Regions from separate parts of the Ruminococcus sp. D54t1_190329_F1 genome, predicted to be linked through region 2. Evidence: riboswitches for the same ligand, from Rfam matches in the RefSeq annotation. Region 2 holds a riboswitch; each other region holds the start of a gene.

Evidence for each region. Region 2 has a riboswitch for tetrahydrofolate ahead of I2D69_RS12060 (folate family ECF transporter S component). Riboswitches for the same ligand answer to the same signal wherever they lie in the genome.
Region 1: linked by a shared signal. The riboswitch ahead of folE (GTP cyclohydrolase I FolE) and the one ahead of I2D69_RS12060 (folate family ECF transporter S component) in region 2 are both predicted to bind tetrahydrofolate.
Region 3: linked by a shared signal. The riboswitch ahead of I2D69_RS17150 (folate family ECF transporter S component) and the one ahead of I2D69_RS12060 (folate family ECF transporter S component) in region 2 are both predicted to bind tetrahydrofolate.

Annotation. Positions count from the first base shown of each region.
Region 1 is NZ_JADNDC010000016.1:2,009-7,514, forward strand. It holds gene I2D69_RS08825 (8-oxo-dGTP diphosphatase) at 1-366, opposite strand, end outside; gene I2D69_RS08830 (aminopeptidase P family protein) at 463-2,250, opposite strand; THF riboswitch at 2,384-2,480, shown strand; gene folE (GTP cyclohydrolase I FolE) at 2,732-3,289, shown strand; gene I2D69_RS08840 (HD domain-containing protein) at 3,286-3,783, shown strand; gene folP (dihydropteroate synthase) at 3,823-4,632, shown strand; gene folK (2-amino-4-hydroxy-6-hydroxymethyldihydropteridine diphosphokinase) at 4,747-5,506, shown strand, end outside.
Region 2 is NZ_JADNDC010000024.1:1,561-7,066, forward strand. It holds gene I2D69_RS21110 (DUF6783 domain-containing protein) at 1-89, opposite strand, end outside; gene I2D69_RS21115 (DUF6783 domain-containing protein) at 21-170, shown strand; gene I2D69_RS12045 (amidohydrolase family protein) at 174-1,064, shown strand; gene I2D69_RS12050 (hypothetical protein) at 1,045-2,202, opposite strand; gene I2D69_RS12055 (hypothetical protein) at 2,199-2,423, opposite strand; THF riboswitch at 2,764-2,865, shown strand; gene I2D69_RS12060 (folate family ECF transporter S component) at 2,952-3,512, shown strand; gene I2D69_RS12065 (GNAT family N-acetyltransferase) at 3,723-4,478, opposite strand; gene I2D69_RS12070 (GDSL-type esterase/lipase family protein) at 4,768-5,388, opposite strand.
Region 3 is NZ_JADNDC010000047.1:9,051-14,556, reverse strand. It holds gene I2D69_RS17160 (histidine kinase) at 402-2,171, shown strand; gene I2D69_RS17155 (response regulator) at 2,152-2,889, shown strand; THF riboswitch at 2,943-3,040, shown strand; gene I2D69_RS17150 (folate family ECF transporter S component) at 3,112-3,678, shown strand; gene lepB (signal peptidase I) at 3,773-4,132, opposite strand; gene I2D69_RS17140 (DUF4179 domain-containing protein) at 4,195-5,506, opposite strand, start outside.

The DNA.
Region 1 (5,506 bases), on a different contig from region 2:
AAAAACTTTATCACCTTCCCATGTAGGAAGCTCTGGCACTATTTTCTTATCAACCCAGCATAGTTCGCCTTCATTGCATTCAATCAGTTCCCCGGTATATCCATCGGCTGTAAATACACACATAAGCTCAGATTCACATTCGCTGTTTATAAAGGTTACCAGGCCACGAAATTTGTAGGAAGTAAGTGTGAGTCCTGTTTCTTCTTTTACTTCACGCAGAAGACATTCTTCAGGGGATTCCTGATCTTCTGTATGTCCACCTACACCAATCCATTTGCCTTTATTTATGTCATTTTGCTTTTTTACTCTGTGAAGCATCAGATATTTGTCATCGTTTTCGATATAGCATAAAGTAGTTATTGTCATTTATTCTCCTTCCCGCAGGCGCTGCTTTTTTCTGTGAAATATAAAACAGGGGCGATGCATATCAGTTTTATACATGCCCCTGTTTACTGTTTTAAATCAGATTTCGCGTGTAGCTTCTTTCAGCCATTCTTTTTCCTCTTCTTCCAGATATGGAGAAATCTTTTTATATACCTGTGTATGATAATTATTAAGAAGTGCCCGTTCCTGCACAGTCATCAGCTCGGGAACAACAGCATCCAGATCAAACGGTACCATAGTCAGATGTTCAAAGCACATAAACTGGCCAAATGAGGTTTTCTCTGCTTTTTTGCATACAAGCAGGTTTTCGTGGCGGATTCCATATTGGTTTTCCACATAGTATCCAGGCTCATCTGATGTGATCATACCCTCTTCCAGTACTGCATTATCTCCCTGAATAATTCTCCAGCGGAAGCTGTTTGGTCCTTCATGAACATTCAGAAGATAACCAACTCCATGTCCTGTTCCATGATTAAAATCCTGTCCCATTTCCCATAACGGACCACGCGCCAGATAATCCAGATTTACACCAGTACATCCATAACGGAATTTGGCATTTCCAAGGTTCAGCATGCCACGTAAAACAGCGGTAAAATATTTCTTCTGCTCGTCATTCACAGAGCCCATAACAATTGTGCGGGTGGTATCTGTAGTACCTTCGTAATAGTGTCCGCCTGTGTCTGCCAGAAGGAAATTGCCAGGCTCAATGGCAATATCTGTCTCTGGTGTTGCAGAATAATGGTTGATTGCAGCATGAATGCCATAAGAAATAATGGGGTCAAAGCTGTTGTCGATAAAATTCTCCTGCTGGGCACGGAAGCTGTACAGCTTCTCTCCTGCGCTTAACTCTGTCATTGTAATTTTGCCAACATTTTTCTTTAGCCAGCAGATGAATTTGGTAAGCGCAACTCCGTCTTTGATATGAGCGATACGTTCATTTTCTACTTCTACTGGATTTTTAATTGATTTTGGAAGAAAAGTCAGGTTGGCTTCATCCAGAATCGTTACTTCCTTCGGAATACTGTTTACCAGACGACAGTTGGCTTTCTTTTTACAAAGAAGAACTGTCATGTCTTTCTCAAATGTTTTTACATATTCATAAATGCTGTCATAGGGCAGAATGGTTACGCCATCCTTAGATAATGCGTCCAGAATTGAAGCCGAAAATGCTTTTTCATTTGCAAACAGCCTGATTTCTGTTTTTGTCATTATCAGATAAGAGAGAACAACCGGACAGCAATGTACATCGCCGCCACGAATATTCAGCAGCCATGCAATGTCATCCAGAGAAGTCAGTACAAATCCATCTGCACCTTTCTCTTCCATTGATTTACGGATTCTTGCACATTTGTCAGCACGGGATTCGCCTGCCCATTTTACATCCAGTTCCATAACCGGTTCACAGGAAAGTGCCGGACGATCTTCCCAGATTTCTCCTACCAGATCAGAATCCGTCTGAAGAGTGGCTCCTTTTTTTGCAAGAAGTTCGGTCAGTTCATCTGCTTCTTCGGCGCTGACGGTTCTTCCGTCAAAACCAAGGCACATTCCCTCGCCTAATTTTTCTTCCAGAAACTGGTGCACAGTGGGAACATCTGGTTCTCCCATTTTAAAAAGCTCTACACCCGTTCCCTCCAGCTGTGCGGCCGCCTGGATGAAATATCTTCCATCTGTCCACAATCCAGCCATATCCTGCATGATGACTGCTCTGCCGGCAGATCCGGTAAAACCTGTAATATATTTTCTGCACTTAAAGTATTCTCCTACATATTCAGATGCATGAAAATCATCTGTGGGAACAAGATAAGCATCTATTTTCTTCTCTGCCATTACTTCCCGAAGTGCGGTGATTCGTTCTTTAACTGTCATAAAACTGACTCCTTCCAGTGAATTTTGTCTATTCCTATTATAATATCCACGTTACCCTTTCGCAACCTGTTTAAGAAAAAACACTTTTCTATTCCCAAAAGACGTGATATACTAACTTTCGAAATGAATGATATGCAAAATAGGATTTTATGCGTCAAGTGTTCGGTGAATGGGGAGTTGTCACTGAAACGAAAAGCACGTCTTACGGTATATTATCCGCACCCGTTGCAAGCACTATAAGAGGGATATCTCATATTGTGTCAGAGCCTGCCCGAAAGAGACTTTCTGCAAGATGCACGTTGCGATTTGTGGAAACGTTTTTTAACAGGCTCAAGGGAATGTTTTCGACATACATTCTATCACAATTGGAGATATCCTTTTTTGCGTATTAAGCAGGCAGATATTCGAATTCGAAAATCCTTCCCCGGTTTTATCAAAAAAGGATAGTCTCCGCAATCAAATACAAAGGAGGTTATTTTTAATGGTTGACAAACAAAAAGTAGAACAGGCCATCCGCCTGCTTCTGGAAGGAATCGGTGAGGATATTACCCGGGAGGGACTGATTGATACTCCCGACAGAATTGCACGTATGTGCGAGGAAATTTACGGTGGTCTCGATCAGGAAGCAGATCACCATTTACTGAAGCAGTTTCCAGTAGAAAACAATGAGATCGTATTGGAAAAAGATATTACTTTTTACTCTATGTGCGAGCATCATCTGATGCCTTTTTATGGTAAGGCGCACCTGGCTTATATTCCCGATGGAAAAGTCACAGGATTAAGCAAGCTGGCACGTACGGTAGAGGTTTATGCCAGAAGACCGCAGATCCAGGAACGCCTCACAGTACAGATTGCGGACGCTCTGGAGCGTGCCCTCTCTCCGAAGGGAATTATGGTTATGCTGGAAGCAGAACACACCTGCATGACCATGCGAGGCGTTAAAAAGCCAGGAAGCAAAACAATTACGACTGTAACCCGCGGAGCCTTCAAAGAAGATAAGGAGCTGCAGAAAATGTTCCTTTCCATGGTTGGAAAATGAGCAGTTCTTTTTCTGAAACAAACCGTATTTCTTTAATCTGGCAGCATCCCCTTTATCAAAAGCACTGTGAGAAAATACAGGAGCTTGAAAAAGATCGTATTTTCTGCAGACATACGCCGGAACACTTTCTGGATGTTGCCAGGCTGATGTATATTTATTCTCTGGAAAACAAGCTTAATCTGTCCAGGGAAATCATTTATGCCACTGCTCTTCTTCATGACATTGGCCGTGCGCAGCAATATCTGTCGGGTATTTCTCATGACATTGCAGGAGCTGAAATAGCCGGAAAGATTCTGGCAGATCTGCATTTTACAGAGCAGGAAAAAGAGGAAATATTATCTGCGATCAGTCAGCACAGGACGGATGGATCTGATAATGTGTTGGCTATGCTGCTATATAAGGCTGATAAAAAGTCCAGAAATTGTTTTTCATGTTCAGCAGCTTCAGAATGTTACTGGCCTTCTGAGAAAAAAAATCTGACAATTGAATATTAAGCCTTCTAAAAAATCTAACAGAAAGGATGGTTTCTATTTATGAAAATTGGAAATCGTTTTTTTGATACACAAAATCACACTTATATAATGGGAATTTTAAATATTACTCCTGATTCTTTTTCCGATGGCGGGAAATGGAATCATTTAGATGAAGCTTTGCGGCATACAGAAGCCATGATCGCGGATGGTGCGGATATTATCGATATTGGCGGGGAGTCTACGCGTCCCGGACACACGCCGGTCAGTGCAGAGGAAGAAGCTCAGAGAGTTTTGCCCGTTATCGAAGCGGTCAGAAAACGTTTTGACATTCCCATTTCTGTAGATACCTTCAAAAGCAGCGTGGCAGAAAGTGCGATTCAGGCCGGTGCAGATCTGGTCAACGATATCTGGGGATTAAAATATGATTCTGAAATGGGAGCTGTAATTGCCAAATATGATGTTGCATGCTGTCTCATGCACAATAAGTCCAATACAGAATATAACAATTTTCTCATTGATATGCTTTCTGAGACACAGGAATGTGTCAATCTTGCAAGAAAAGCAGGAATCAAAGATGAGAAAATCATTCTCGATCCAGGGGTTGGATTTGGAAAAACATTTGAGATGAATCTGGAAACTATGAATCATCTGGAACTTTTTAAGAATCTGGGCTTTCCGGTTCTTCTTGGCACCTCACGCAAGTCGATGATCGGACTGGCACTTGATCTGCCTGTAGACCAGCGTGTAGAGGGAACACTGGCTACCAGTGTAATTGGTGTGATAAAGGGCTGTTCTTTTGTGCGTGTTCATGATGTCAAGGAAAACAGACGCGTGATCCAGATGACAGAAGCAATTTTGGGTTATAATTGAGAGTAAAGAGGACATTCGCAATCCGCTTTGCTACTTGCTCATGAACGCAGTCGCGAAGCGACTGCATTCAAATTCCTCAAAATTGTAAATAGTCAACAGAAAGGAACAACTGTTATGGATGAAACCAGATTTGATAAAATAGAAATTAAAGAACTGGAAATTTTTGCCAACCATGGTGTCTATCCGGAAGAAAATGTACTTGGACAAAAATTTGTTATTTCTGCCACCCTCTTTACCCACACACGTCAGGCCGGGTTAACGGATGATCTGTCTGCTTCTATCAATTACGGAGAAGTCAGCCACATGATTACAGATTTCACCAGAAAACATACTTTTAAGCTTCTGGAAGCACTTGCAGAAAATCTTGCAGAGATGCTGCTCGACTCTCTTTCCGATCTGGAACAGATCACACTGAAAATTGAAAAGCCCTGGGCTCCTGTTGGTCTTCCACTGAAAACCGTATCTGTGGAAATCACAAGAAAATGGCATACTGCATACATTGCTTTTGGCTCTAATATGGGAGATAAAAAGCTGTTCATCGACAATGGGATACGTGGTTTGAAAAAAACAAAAGGATGCCGGATAGAGGCCGTTTCTGATTATCTTGTAACAGAACCTTATGGTGTTACCGATCAGGATGAATTTCTGAATGGAGTTTTGAAAATGCGTACCCTTCTTTCACCGGAAGAATTGCTGGAACGTCTTCATCAGCTGGAACAGGAGGCAAACCGGGAACGTATTATTCACTGGGGTCCTCGTACTCTGGATCTGGATATTCTCTTTTATGATCAGGAAATCATTGATACTGCAGATCTTCACATCCCCCATCCGGATATGCAGAATCGTGACTTTGTGCTGGCTCCTATGAACCAGA
Region 2 (5,506 bases):
TGTACGCCCCACTTTGCGGTATATTTTGCCCGAATTCGGTTGTCGTAGCCCGCTACGACGCCCTCCTCCGGACAAAATCTCCCACAAATTGTGACGCACATCTTGCAGAAGTCCTTTTTTCAAACACGCTCTGCGGAAGAAAGGAAAAGCTGAATTATTTTTCAAGATAATCAGTGTTATATGAAGAAATGTTTGGAGAGTGTCATGCGCACCTGATCATGGATGGACTGAATTATAAAGATGCAATTTCTATTCATAAGGATCATGTAAACGATGAAGTGATACGGAAACATCTGAAAGTTTATGAAGAGCTGGGGATTGTCTTTGTAAGAGATGGTGGAGATGCATTAGGAGTATCGGAAAGAGCCAGGAAACTGGCACCAGAATATGGAATTGATTATCGTACTCCTATTTTTGCCATCCATAAAAATGGACACTATGGCTCTATCGTGGGAAAAGGTTTTGACACTATGAAAGAATACCATGTCCTTTTGAAAGAAGCGAAAAACAAAGGGGCAGATTTTATTAAAATTATGACCACAGGACTTCTGGATTTTAATAACCATGGACAGATTACCGGAACGCCTTTAGACAGGAAGGAAGTCCGTGAGATGGTACATATCGCCCATGAAGAAGGGATGGCGGTGATGAGCCATACCAATGGGATTTATGGCGTACAGGCAGCTGTGGAAGCTGGTGTGGATTCGGTAGAACATGGAAATTATATTGATCCGGAAACAATCAGAGAATTAGCTGACAGTGATAGTGTATGGGTTCCTACTCTTGTGACAATTCGAAATCTTCGTGGATGTGGAAGATATAAGGAATCAGTGCTGGATCCTATTATAGAACTGGCCGCAAAGAACCTTCGTCTGGCATACAAGTACCGAGCAAAGGTGGCTCTTGGAAGTGATGCAGGAGCTTATATGGTCTTACATGGGAAGGGCTTAATGGATGAATACCAGGCATTTATGGACATTCTGGGAGAATCCGGGGATGTGAGAGCCTGGCTGGCAGATGGAGAGAAAAGGATTCAGGACACCTTCAGGCGTCCTGAATCTTGATAGATGTATAAATGTTGGAATTTTTGGATTTTGTAGGATCAAAGGTAATGCAGATACCTGCGCCGGATTCCATATTACTGGTGGAGATATCCTTTGCCCCCTCTGTAAAGCAGGTTATGGTTGCGCCATCGCCAGTTTGAAGTGTGACGGTATTTGCTGTATGGCCTATAATTGTACCGCTGACTGTGCTGGTAAGTTCCCGGCTTCCAAGAGAATCCGGATCATCACCGGTGACTGCTGTAACAGTAACACCATCCAGTGAATTTCCCTGAAATTGTCCAGTGTAAGTTATGGTTACATAGGAGCCTGGTGCTGTTCCACCTTTAAAGTAAGAAGGAGTCTGAGACAAATCTACATTTATTGTGCTATCAGAGCCAGAGGGAAGAACTGTGAGCGTATTCAGGGAAATATTCTGAATTTCTGCATGAATCTGCTGTTCTTTTGCTGAGTCATCGGCAGGAACTTGTGCAGGATCTGGTGTTGGTGTTGGATCTGGAAGTGTAAGCGGATCAATATCTGAAATGCTTAGTACTTTCAGATGACTGGCATTAAGAGAAGAACTTTGGGTATCCTGACTGGAAGCAAACTTGCCTTTAAAATGAATGTATACCCATACACCGGTACGGATGCCATTCTGATAATATTGTTCTGTTCCAGTGATTGGATAGGTGGCTGTTTTGCCTTTTTTATTTTTTATGGTAATGGTATTTGGAGCCAGACTCTGTACTTCCCCATAGGCCTTTCGTACTTCCAGCTGATTCTTTTTGTGAAAGTCGTCTACTACTTTCAATGCTTTTACAGTGCTGGTATCCTTGTTAGAGAGCTGCCCCTCATAAATGACACTGATTTCATCTCCAGTGATCATGCCATCTTCGCATTCCAAAGTTGCTTCAGAAAGATCAAAAACGTAAGTTTGTTCCTGGCTTTCCATAGTCAGGGTGGCACCGGTGAAATCCTTAAGGGTTCCTTTGATTTCATCCATATAAACACGCTGTTTGGGTGTTTCTGAAGTGTTCTGTAAGGTGGTTTCACTCTGGTCAGAAATAGAAGTATAGCTGGTGATCATATCACCGGCAGTACATCCTGACAGAGAGAACAGTACCAAAGAGCCAAGTAATAGTTTTGTGAAATTTTTCATTGTTGCTTTGTATCCTCCGAATCCGGAAATGGTACAGGAAGAAAATCGAAAACCTCTCGGCAGGCATTCCATTCCTCCGAGTTATCCGGCATACGATAGCCAAGTCCTGTACATTCTGTAGTAGCATTTGTATTCATGTAATTATTATAAAAAACATTGTAAGGATTCTGTAGTGGCGGCTGTTTTTGGCAGGATGATTTGTTTGTGGATTTTATATTCATAGAAACACTCCTTTTTGTCAAATATTTTTCCTATATAAGGGAAGATATTCTTAGAATATGCGAAAAAGAGGAGAGTATGCACAAACATTTGTCAGTGAACAGTAACGACTAATTGTTACTGTTCACTCCGTGACCAGTAACGCGCTTCGCGATGCACAGAAATCATGCATTCGCATGATTTCGCGCTAAGATTCTCGGGTTTTCTGTGAACTTTGTTCACAAAAAACACTCGCGGAACGTTACCAGTAAACAGTAACGACTAATTTATTTATGTGAATATTATAACAAATACATATTGAAATTTCTATATTTTGTGCTATAATCATTTTAAATAAATAATAGCGAAGTAGGAATTTATGCGTCAAGTGTTCATTGGCTGGGGAGTCGCCGTGAAACGAAAAGCAGCAGGACTGTTTACGATATATTTTCCGCACCCGTTGCTACATGTGAGAACATCTCATAATGTGGAGGGATTATTATTTATGGTAACTACTCTGTTATTTTAATCATTATGGAGGTGTTTTTTTTATGCGTAAAAACAAACAGACATGGAGTGTTAAGACTCTTGTATTCCTTGCACTGCTGGTAGCAATCCAGCTTGTGCTGTCACGCGTTCTGGTAATTGATCTTGGTGTATATCGAATTACATTGGGAACTGTCGCCACTGTATTGGCAGGTCTTTGGATGGGACCTGTAGCTGGTGGTGTAGAAGGTGCTGTTGCCGATATCATTGGATGTTTTATGAAAGGCTATGGAGTTAATCCACTGATTACTTTATCAGCAGTTGCCTGGGGTGTGATCCCCGGACTGGCTGGAAAACTAATGGCTGAAAAGAACAGAAAAGTAAAGACTGTTGTTATGTGTGTCGCAATTGCAGTCTCTGGCGTAGTGGGAACACTTGGACTGACCACTGCAGGACTGGTAATGATCGGAGCAAACTTCTATGCAATTATGCCAGGACGTCTTGTACAGTTTGCAATCATGACTCCAATCTACTGCGTACTTACCAGTCTTCTTTATTTCAGCCCGCTTACAGGCATGGTTGTAGGAAACATAAGACCTGCTAAGCTGGAGAAGAAGACCGTATAAATGGCAGCAGTCCAGGAGCTGAATTATATACAAAACCCCAAATTAAATAATATGGCATAAGATGGATTATGAAGCAATGTACTTACTGGAAAGTTGATTGTTTGAGAAATCAACTTGTTGAATAAGTCAAAAAATACGATTCCCAAATAAAAGGCTGTGATCAGGATAAACACTGATCGCAGCCTTTTTTAAACATGCTCTGAAAAGTTTTCAGTTTGTATGTGTCTGAACCCGGAACCAATAGGTGTAGAGATAATGAAGTCCAAGTGATTCATAAAGATTACGTGCTGGAGTGTTTCCCTCTACTACCTGAAGATAGGCCTTAGTTGCGCCTTTCTTTTTTCCTTCTTTTAGAAGTGCAGTACAAATCTGACGAGCATAACCCTTGTGTCTGAAATCTTCGCGAACATGGATAGCGTACAATCCAATATAATTTCGATCCAGAATGCCAAGCCCGGTTGCAATAATTTTTCCGTTACTCCAGATGGAGGCGCATACGGTGTCTTTTACGATGGCATGATACATGGATGGAACTACAGCACGGTGAACAGGATTAATGGTGCCTTTCAGATCAAAAAGACTTTCAATCCAAATATCTGGAATATCGTCAGTAAGAGTTACCTGATCGCAAGGCGCAGAAAGATCTGCTCCATCCAGTGAGGCTGCCATAACATTTGTTGTATGCTGGATTTCGTAGTTGCGGTTTTCCAGAAGATAATCAAAATTCGGAGAAACCAGAGGACTGATCTTAAAAATTGCAGGGCTGCCCAGTCGGGCATACTCTGCTTCGCAGAAAGAAACCTTTTCCCTCCAGGAAAGGGTAGAAGTTCCGAACTGCTCCACACTGTTTGTTCTATGTGTATAAAAATAGGAAAAACGGAGAATCCATCCATCATAAAGCTCCATTTTATGGGAGGGCCATGCATTTAGTGACATATCTTCAATTTCTTTAATGATTTTATCCATAAAAAAACCTTCTTTTATAAGTTTAGGGTCATTATACATAATTGTATCCAGCAATGCAACTGAAAATAGTCTGTTATAAGACAGATTGCTTTTTACACATCTTGCAGAAAGCCTTTTTCAAACACGCTCTAGTACATCGTTTCGTAAATAACTATACCAATCGCGTAGGATGTGAATTCGAGTGTGCAGGTATAAAAACGCAGGCGTAGCGGGCTACGCCGAGGCTTTTATACCTGTGCAATCGGATTCACAGACAAGTGAGTGGTATAGTTATTTCGAAAACGATGTACTAGTACGGTGAATAGCCGCAAATTAATTTATACAATCTGTCTGCCAGAAATTTTTGTCCCTGCTCAGTAAGGTGAATCCCATCTGTAGTAATTTCTGAATATCCATAACGACGCGCCTTTTCATTCAATTCCTCATGCAATGTAAGATAAGGAATTTGAAACTGTTCTGATAGCTGGTGGATCATTTGTGATATTTTCTGGCGAAAAGGAAGCCAGGTTCTATAACAGGCAGGCCAGGGAAAAAGAAAAGGCTCCATTAAAATAATGCGCGAGTTCGATTTTGCTAATATTGTTATAAGATCTGCATAGCATTTGTAAAAAGAAAAAAGCATATTCCTCTGCTGAAACGGTGTTCTGTCCGTATTCATTATTAATCCAATATCATTAATTCCGATTAAAATTGTTATAATATCACTTGTAAAATCAGAATCACCCTGAATTCTCTGCAGGAGTCTGTTTATAGTAAAGCCGTCAGTGCCATAATTGCGTACCTGATAGTCTGAGCCGTCCCTTTTAAGACAGTCTGACAGCATTTTTACATAGCCATTGCCAAGGAAATCTCTGGAAAAGCAGTGTTCACAATCGGTGATGCTGTCACCAAGACATGTTAATATTGTCATAATTTTACCTCCGTTAATATTATACTGCAAGAACAAAAAGGTTTATAGTTTTTTTAGAAAAATTTGTAAAAAAAAGACTGGACAAATGGAGATAGAGAACCTATAATAAGACTCACCA
Region 3 (5,506 bases), on a different contig from region 2:
GGCGATTCCGTTCCACTGTATGTTCTTAGATATTCCATTCCACTTTGTTAGTGATGTAGCAAAGCTGTATATGAAAGGAATCAGAACAATACAGCTAAAACAAATTATTGCAGGTGCCAAAAATATAATTTCATTTTTTATACAGGTTCCTTTTTTTTCTTTCATACCTCCACCTTCTCTAACAGTATTTTCGAATTCCGGATTCGTTTATTTTATAACTTGATAGTAGTCTATTCTCAAGTAAAAAGCCACCCATAATTCTATACACTTAGTGGATATTTTTGTCCTGTTAGCTTTATTTTTTTTGCAAATTGCTTATAAACAATTTGATTTTTATAATTTTTTTTGATAAAATTATAAATCAAGTATTATTATATTGATTAATCAATGGGGGATTTGTTATGAAGGGACACTTAAAAAGTATTCGTTATAAACTTATTTTAATTTTATTACTCTGTTCTATTCTGCCTTTATCTTTCTCCATGTGCATCACTTACATTTATTCACGAAATAATTTTTCCAATGAAATCATCTCATATAATGAGCAACTCATGTATCAATTTTCTAATAACATCAATACATATCTTTGCGATGTGTCTGATGGAATATACTATCCGTTTAGCAATGCCAAAATGTATTCTTTTTTAACTAAAAAAGATTCTTCGCATTATAATGATCACAATACCATTATGACCTTTATGCAATCCATTCAAAACCTTTCCAATGATATCGAGTCAATTTCTTTACAGTGTATCAAAAAAAACAAAACTTACATATTTCAGAATCGCGATCTGCTTACAGCTTCCCTGTCTGATTCCGTCTTATTCCCTGGTGATTATACAGCTCATATTTTTTCTTCCAGAAACTCTAAAGACAATTACTCAGTTTCTATATATCTTAATCTTCAGAGTATTCCAGAAAACACCCCAATTGGAGCCCTTACCATAACACTTTCTAGTGTATCTTTTGAAAAATTGTCCAAGGACATGCTAACCGCTTCTGATGAAGCAATCTATGTCATCAACAATTCATCTGAAACTGTTTTATATAGTACAAATAATGTTTTATCAAATAAAATTCCATCTGAAATAAACAATATAGCCCATCAGCTTTCTGCCTCCGGAAACTATCAAAAATATACTGATAATAAACAAAGCAAATTTATATTTTATAAGACTATTGAAGTGTTAAATACTCCCATCACCATTATAAAAACAGTCCCTTTAACAAACGCTTATGAAAGTATTTTTCAGATTCTGAATATTTACCTGCCAACTTATATTGCATTTTTGTTTCTTTCCATCTTGATAACCTGGCATTTTTCCAAAAGTCTTACTACGCCTATTATTCTGCTGACAAAACAGATGAAGGATATTAAGCAAGGAAAAAGTTATGCTCCTCTTGAGTTAAATAGCAATGATGAAATACGCGTTCTAAACGACTCATTTAATTCCATGATTGAAACAATACAACTACTGAAAATAGATAAATATGAGCTTGAACTCTCTATAAAAGACGCGCAATTGCGAATGCTGCAAGCTCAGCTAAATCCACACTTTATGAATAATACATTACAATCTCTTGGAACGTTAGCCCTGCAAAATAATTCACCGGAACTTTATTCGTTAATTACTAATCTTTCTCTCATGATGAATTACGCCATGGATATCCAGCATCCATTAATTTCATTACAAAGTGAATTTGATTATGCACAAAGATATCTCATATTTCAAAGACAACGTTTTGGAGAAAATTTTCATTTTGATTTGAATCCAGATCCTGATACGGTTTCCCTAATGGTTCCAAAAATGATTCTTCAGCCTATTATGGAAAATTATTTTAAGCATGGGTTTGTAAAACGGCCGGAAGGATACTATATCTGTGCCACTTCACATTTAAACAACGGAATCCTAACCGTACTGGTAGAAAACAATGGAAAATCTCTCTCTAAAAAAGAATTAGATAATCTCCAGCTTATGTTTCACTCCATAAAATACAACCAGTACAAGGAAAAAGAAAAAGGGATCGGTCTTGACAATATCCAAACTCGACTTAATATGTATTATCACAATGCATCTTCCGTTTCTGTTGAAAACATTTCCCCTTATGGGGTTTGCATAAAGATCACATTATTCCTGGAGGAACCTGCTAATGAAATTGCTGATTATTGACGACGAAAAACCAGTTCGGGACTGTATTAAATTACTTATTCCTAAAAGCACCTATAAAATATCTGAAATATACGAAGCTGAAGATGGATTAGAAGCAGTTCAGTTAATCCGACAGTATTCACCAGATCTGATATTTACAGATATCTGCATGCCTATTTCAGATGGATTGGAATTAATGGATTGGATTGTTGAAAATAGTGTTTCTACTCCTGTTATTGCGATCAGTGGATACACAGATTATGAATACATCCGAAATTTTTTCATAAAGGGGGGGCTTGATTATATTTTAAAACCAATACAGCCTGACAAACTAAACCTTGCCGTACAGAAAGCTCAAAGTGAAATTGAAAGAAAAAAAGTAATTACTCCCACACATGAAGAGGATTATATAACAGAGGATATTTTTATTTCCATAAAGAAATATATCGACCAAAATTATTCGAATCAGCTTAACTTACCCTATATTGCTTCTGAATTTCATTTAAGTGAACCCTATTTGTCAAGAAAATTCAAAGCAAAATTTGATATTAACATTATACAATATATAAAACTGGTACGGATCCGTCATGCAAAGCAGCTTTTAATGAGTTCTGGAAAAAAGATATCAGAAATATCTCTTTTAGTTGGATATGATGATGAAAAATACTTTTCTCGTGTTTTTAAAGAAATGGAAAAGATTTCAGCTAACGATTATCGAAAAAAATTCTCAAATAAGTAATTTTTTACTTGCTTTTTCCAGTTCTCTGCTATATACTGCCTCATGTAAAGTAATGCAGAGTAAATTCATGAGCGTAAAGTGCCTTCCGGATGGAGAGTTGCCGGAGGACGAAAAGAGAAATCTTGCGGTTCGTGGATTGCTTCTCGCTGCAACAGAAGATAAATATGAATCCATAAATTATCTCCTATTGTGAGCGAAAAAAGAAAAGGAGGTAATTTTTTTATGGAGAAAACAAAGAACATGTTTCTCACCTCAGCTAAAGAGCTGAAAAACACTTCTACACTGGCAGTCTGTGCAATGCTTGCTGCCCTGGCACTGATTTTAAATTCAGTTGCTTCTATCAACATCGGTCCCTATGTAAAAATTGGATTTTCCGGTATCCCAAACCAGATTGCTGATTATCTGTTTGGACCCATTACCGGATGTCTGTTTGCCGGTGTGCTGGATATTGTGAAATTCTTTATCCGCCCTGATGGTCCATTTTTCTTTGGGTTCACCTTTAACGCAATGCTCGCGGCATTTATTTATGGATGTTTTTACTACAAACATAAGCTCACTTTCCGTCGCGTGCTGATTGCAAAACTGGTTGTCGTTCTGATTGTAAATGTTCTGTTAAATACCTTATGGCTGGACATGCTCTACGGAAAAGGATTCCTTGCAATCCTTCCAATGCGTACTGTAAAGAACCTGATCATGTGGCCAATTGATTCCTTTATCTTCTTTACCATCACAAGATTGATTGAACAGACAGGAATTTTTAGTATTTTTAGAAAACCGGCTGCCAGCTGATTACATATATTTGAAAATATAAAAACTTAGCGATATCAAATAAAAAACGCGAATATTCCAGTACTTAATAAGCCACTGATATTCGCGTTTCTTATTATCCTAACCACTTAAAAGAAGGATAGTATCTTACAACAGCTTTCCCCACAATCTGGTCAAATCGCACGAATTTGTTTTTCCATGAACGTGAATCCTTCGAATCATTCCGATTATCACCAAGCATGAAATAACAGTTTTCCGGAACTGTATATGGACCATAACTTCCGATCATTTTCTCCGGAATGAACGAGTCATCCAATGAAGTGGGCGAACCATCAATGTAAACTTTCCCATCCTTAATTTCCACTACCTCTCCCGGCAGTCCGATCACTCTTTTGATAAAAAGACGGCTTTCATCATCTGGGTATTTGAATATTACAATATCAAATCGCTCCGAGTCCTTGAACTTTTCAGAAATTTCATAACCGAACAGATTAAGATTAATTCCACACGCAAGCTTTTAAGAAGATTCACGTTTTTCTACTTAATCTGAATCCTTATTTTTTCACCGACAGGTGTCCAGTCAGATTCTGCAGTGATTTCACCTGTAGTTCCATCATATGCGCTTTCTTCGGTTCCATAATCTTCATCCGTTTTATCTGCTGCGTCGGTATTTTCTTTCTGGTCTGTATCGTCTTGAAGCCTTACTTCTGTGGGAGCATCTGCCCCTCCGATAATTTGAGTTTCAACCGGCTCCTCTGCATCTGACGGATTTTCTCCCTCCAAAGTATCCTCTGGAACTTCTTCTACTTCTTCTGTAGTCTCACCAATTTCTACAAAATCGTCATCAACCCAGACAGTGTCTGCAGCAGCCATATAAGGTTCTCTGGTATAAAGCTGTAATTCCAGATAATCGCTGTCAATATCCGGGAGTAAAAGAACCGGACCGTCAGAATCCAGCTGATACATGCCCCAGAAACTGGTTTTAAAACTCCATTGAGATTTACCATCTGCTGAATTACTGCGCAGTTCATACTGTACCTGATTTCCTTTACTGTCTGTCCCCATAAGCATCATCTCATTACCATTATACAGCTTTTCCTCAAGTTCTTCCGGAATTTCTGCCGTAATTATACTTTGCAGTTTATTCATGGAAAAGTCTGTTAATTTTACGGTTCCTTCTTCTGTTTTAACAGAAACATCTTCCAGCTTTTTATGAACTGTCTGTTTCATAAGCTCCGCATGGGGAATAGAAAAATCAAACTCAAACTCTGCAAAATAATCTTCGCCAAGATTTTCATTTTGATAGGCACCAAGTACCAAATGTACTTCCGGATTTTCTCCCAGCTCACCATCAAGGGAAAATCGGGATTCCAGAACAGCATCATAGACATTTTCATCCAGTCCAATATTTAGCAAATCCTCATCCGAATACGGCAGATAGTGTCCGCTTTCGTATTCTTCAATTTTCTGTCCATTTATTGTAGTTTTCTGATAATCAATGTCAAGCTGTGTATTGGCAAAGGTCCAGGCATCCTGGACATCATCCGTGCCCTTTTGCCCGGAAGATGTTTTTTCTGCATGCACCTTTGTTAACAGAACCCCATTATCCAGAACAACTTCTTTTAATGTTACAGTAATTCCTTTGTCTTCCTTAGCGGTATTCAACACTTCCGTATAAGATTCAATGCTTTTTGGGAAACCAAGGGTTTCTCCTATGGACAATGTAATATTTTTTATTGCAGCCTGGATATGTGGATTAGAAAAGATAACAGAACCCAAGGCGACGATCACACAGGCAGCTGCTGCTTTGCTCCACCCTTTCGGTCTCCGGTTTTCCTTTTTTTCACTC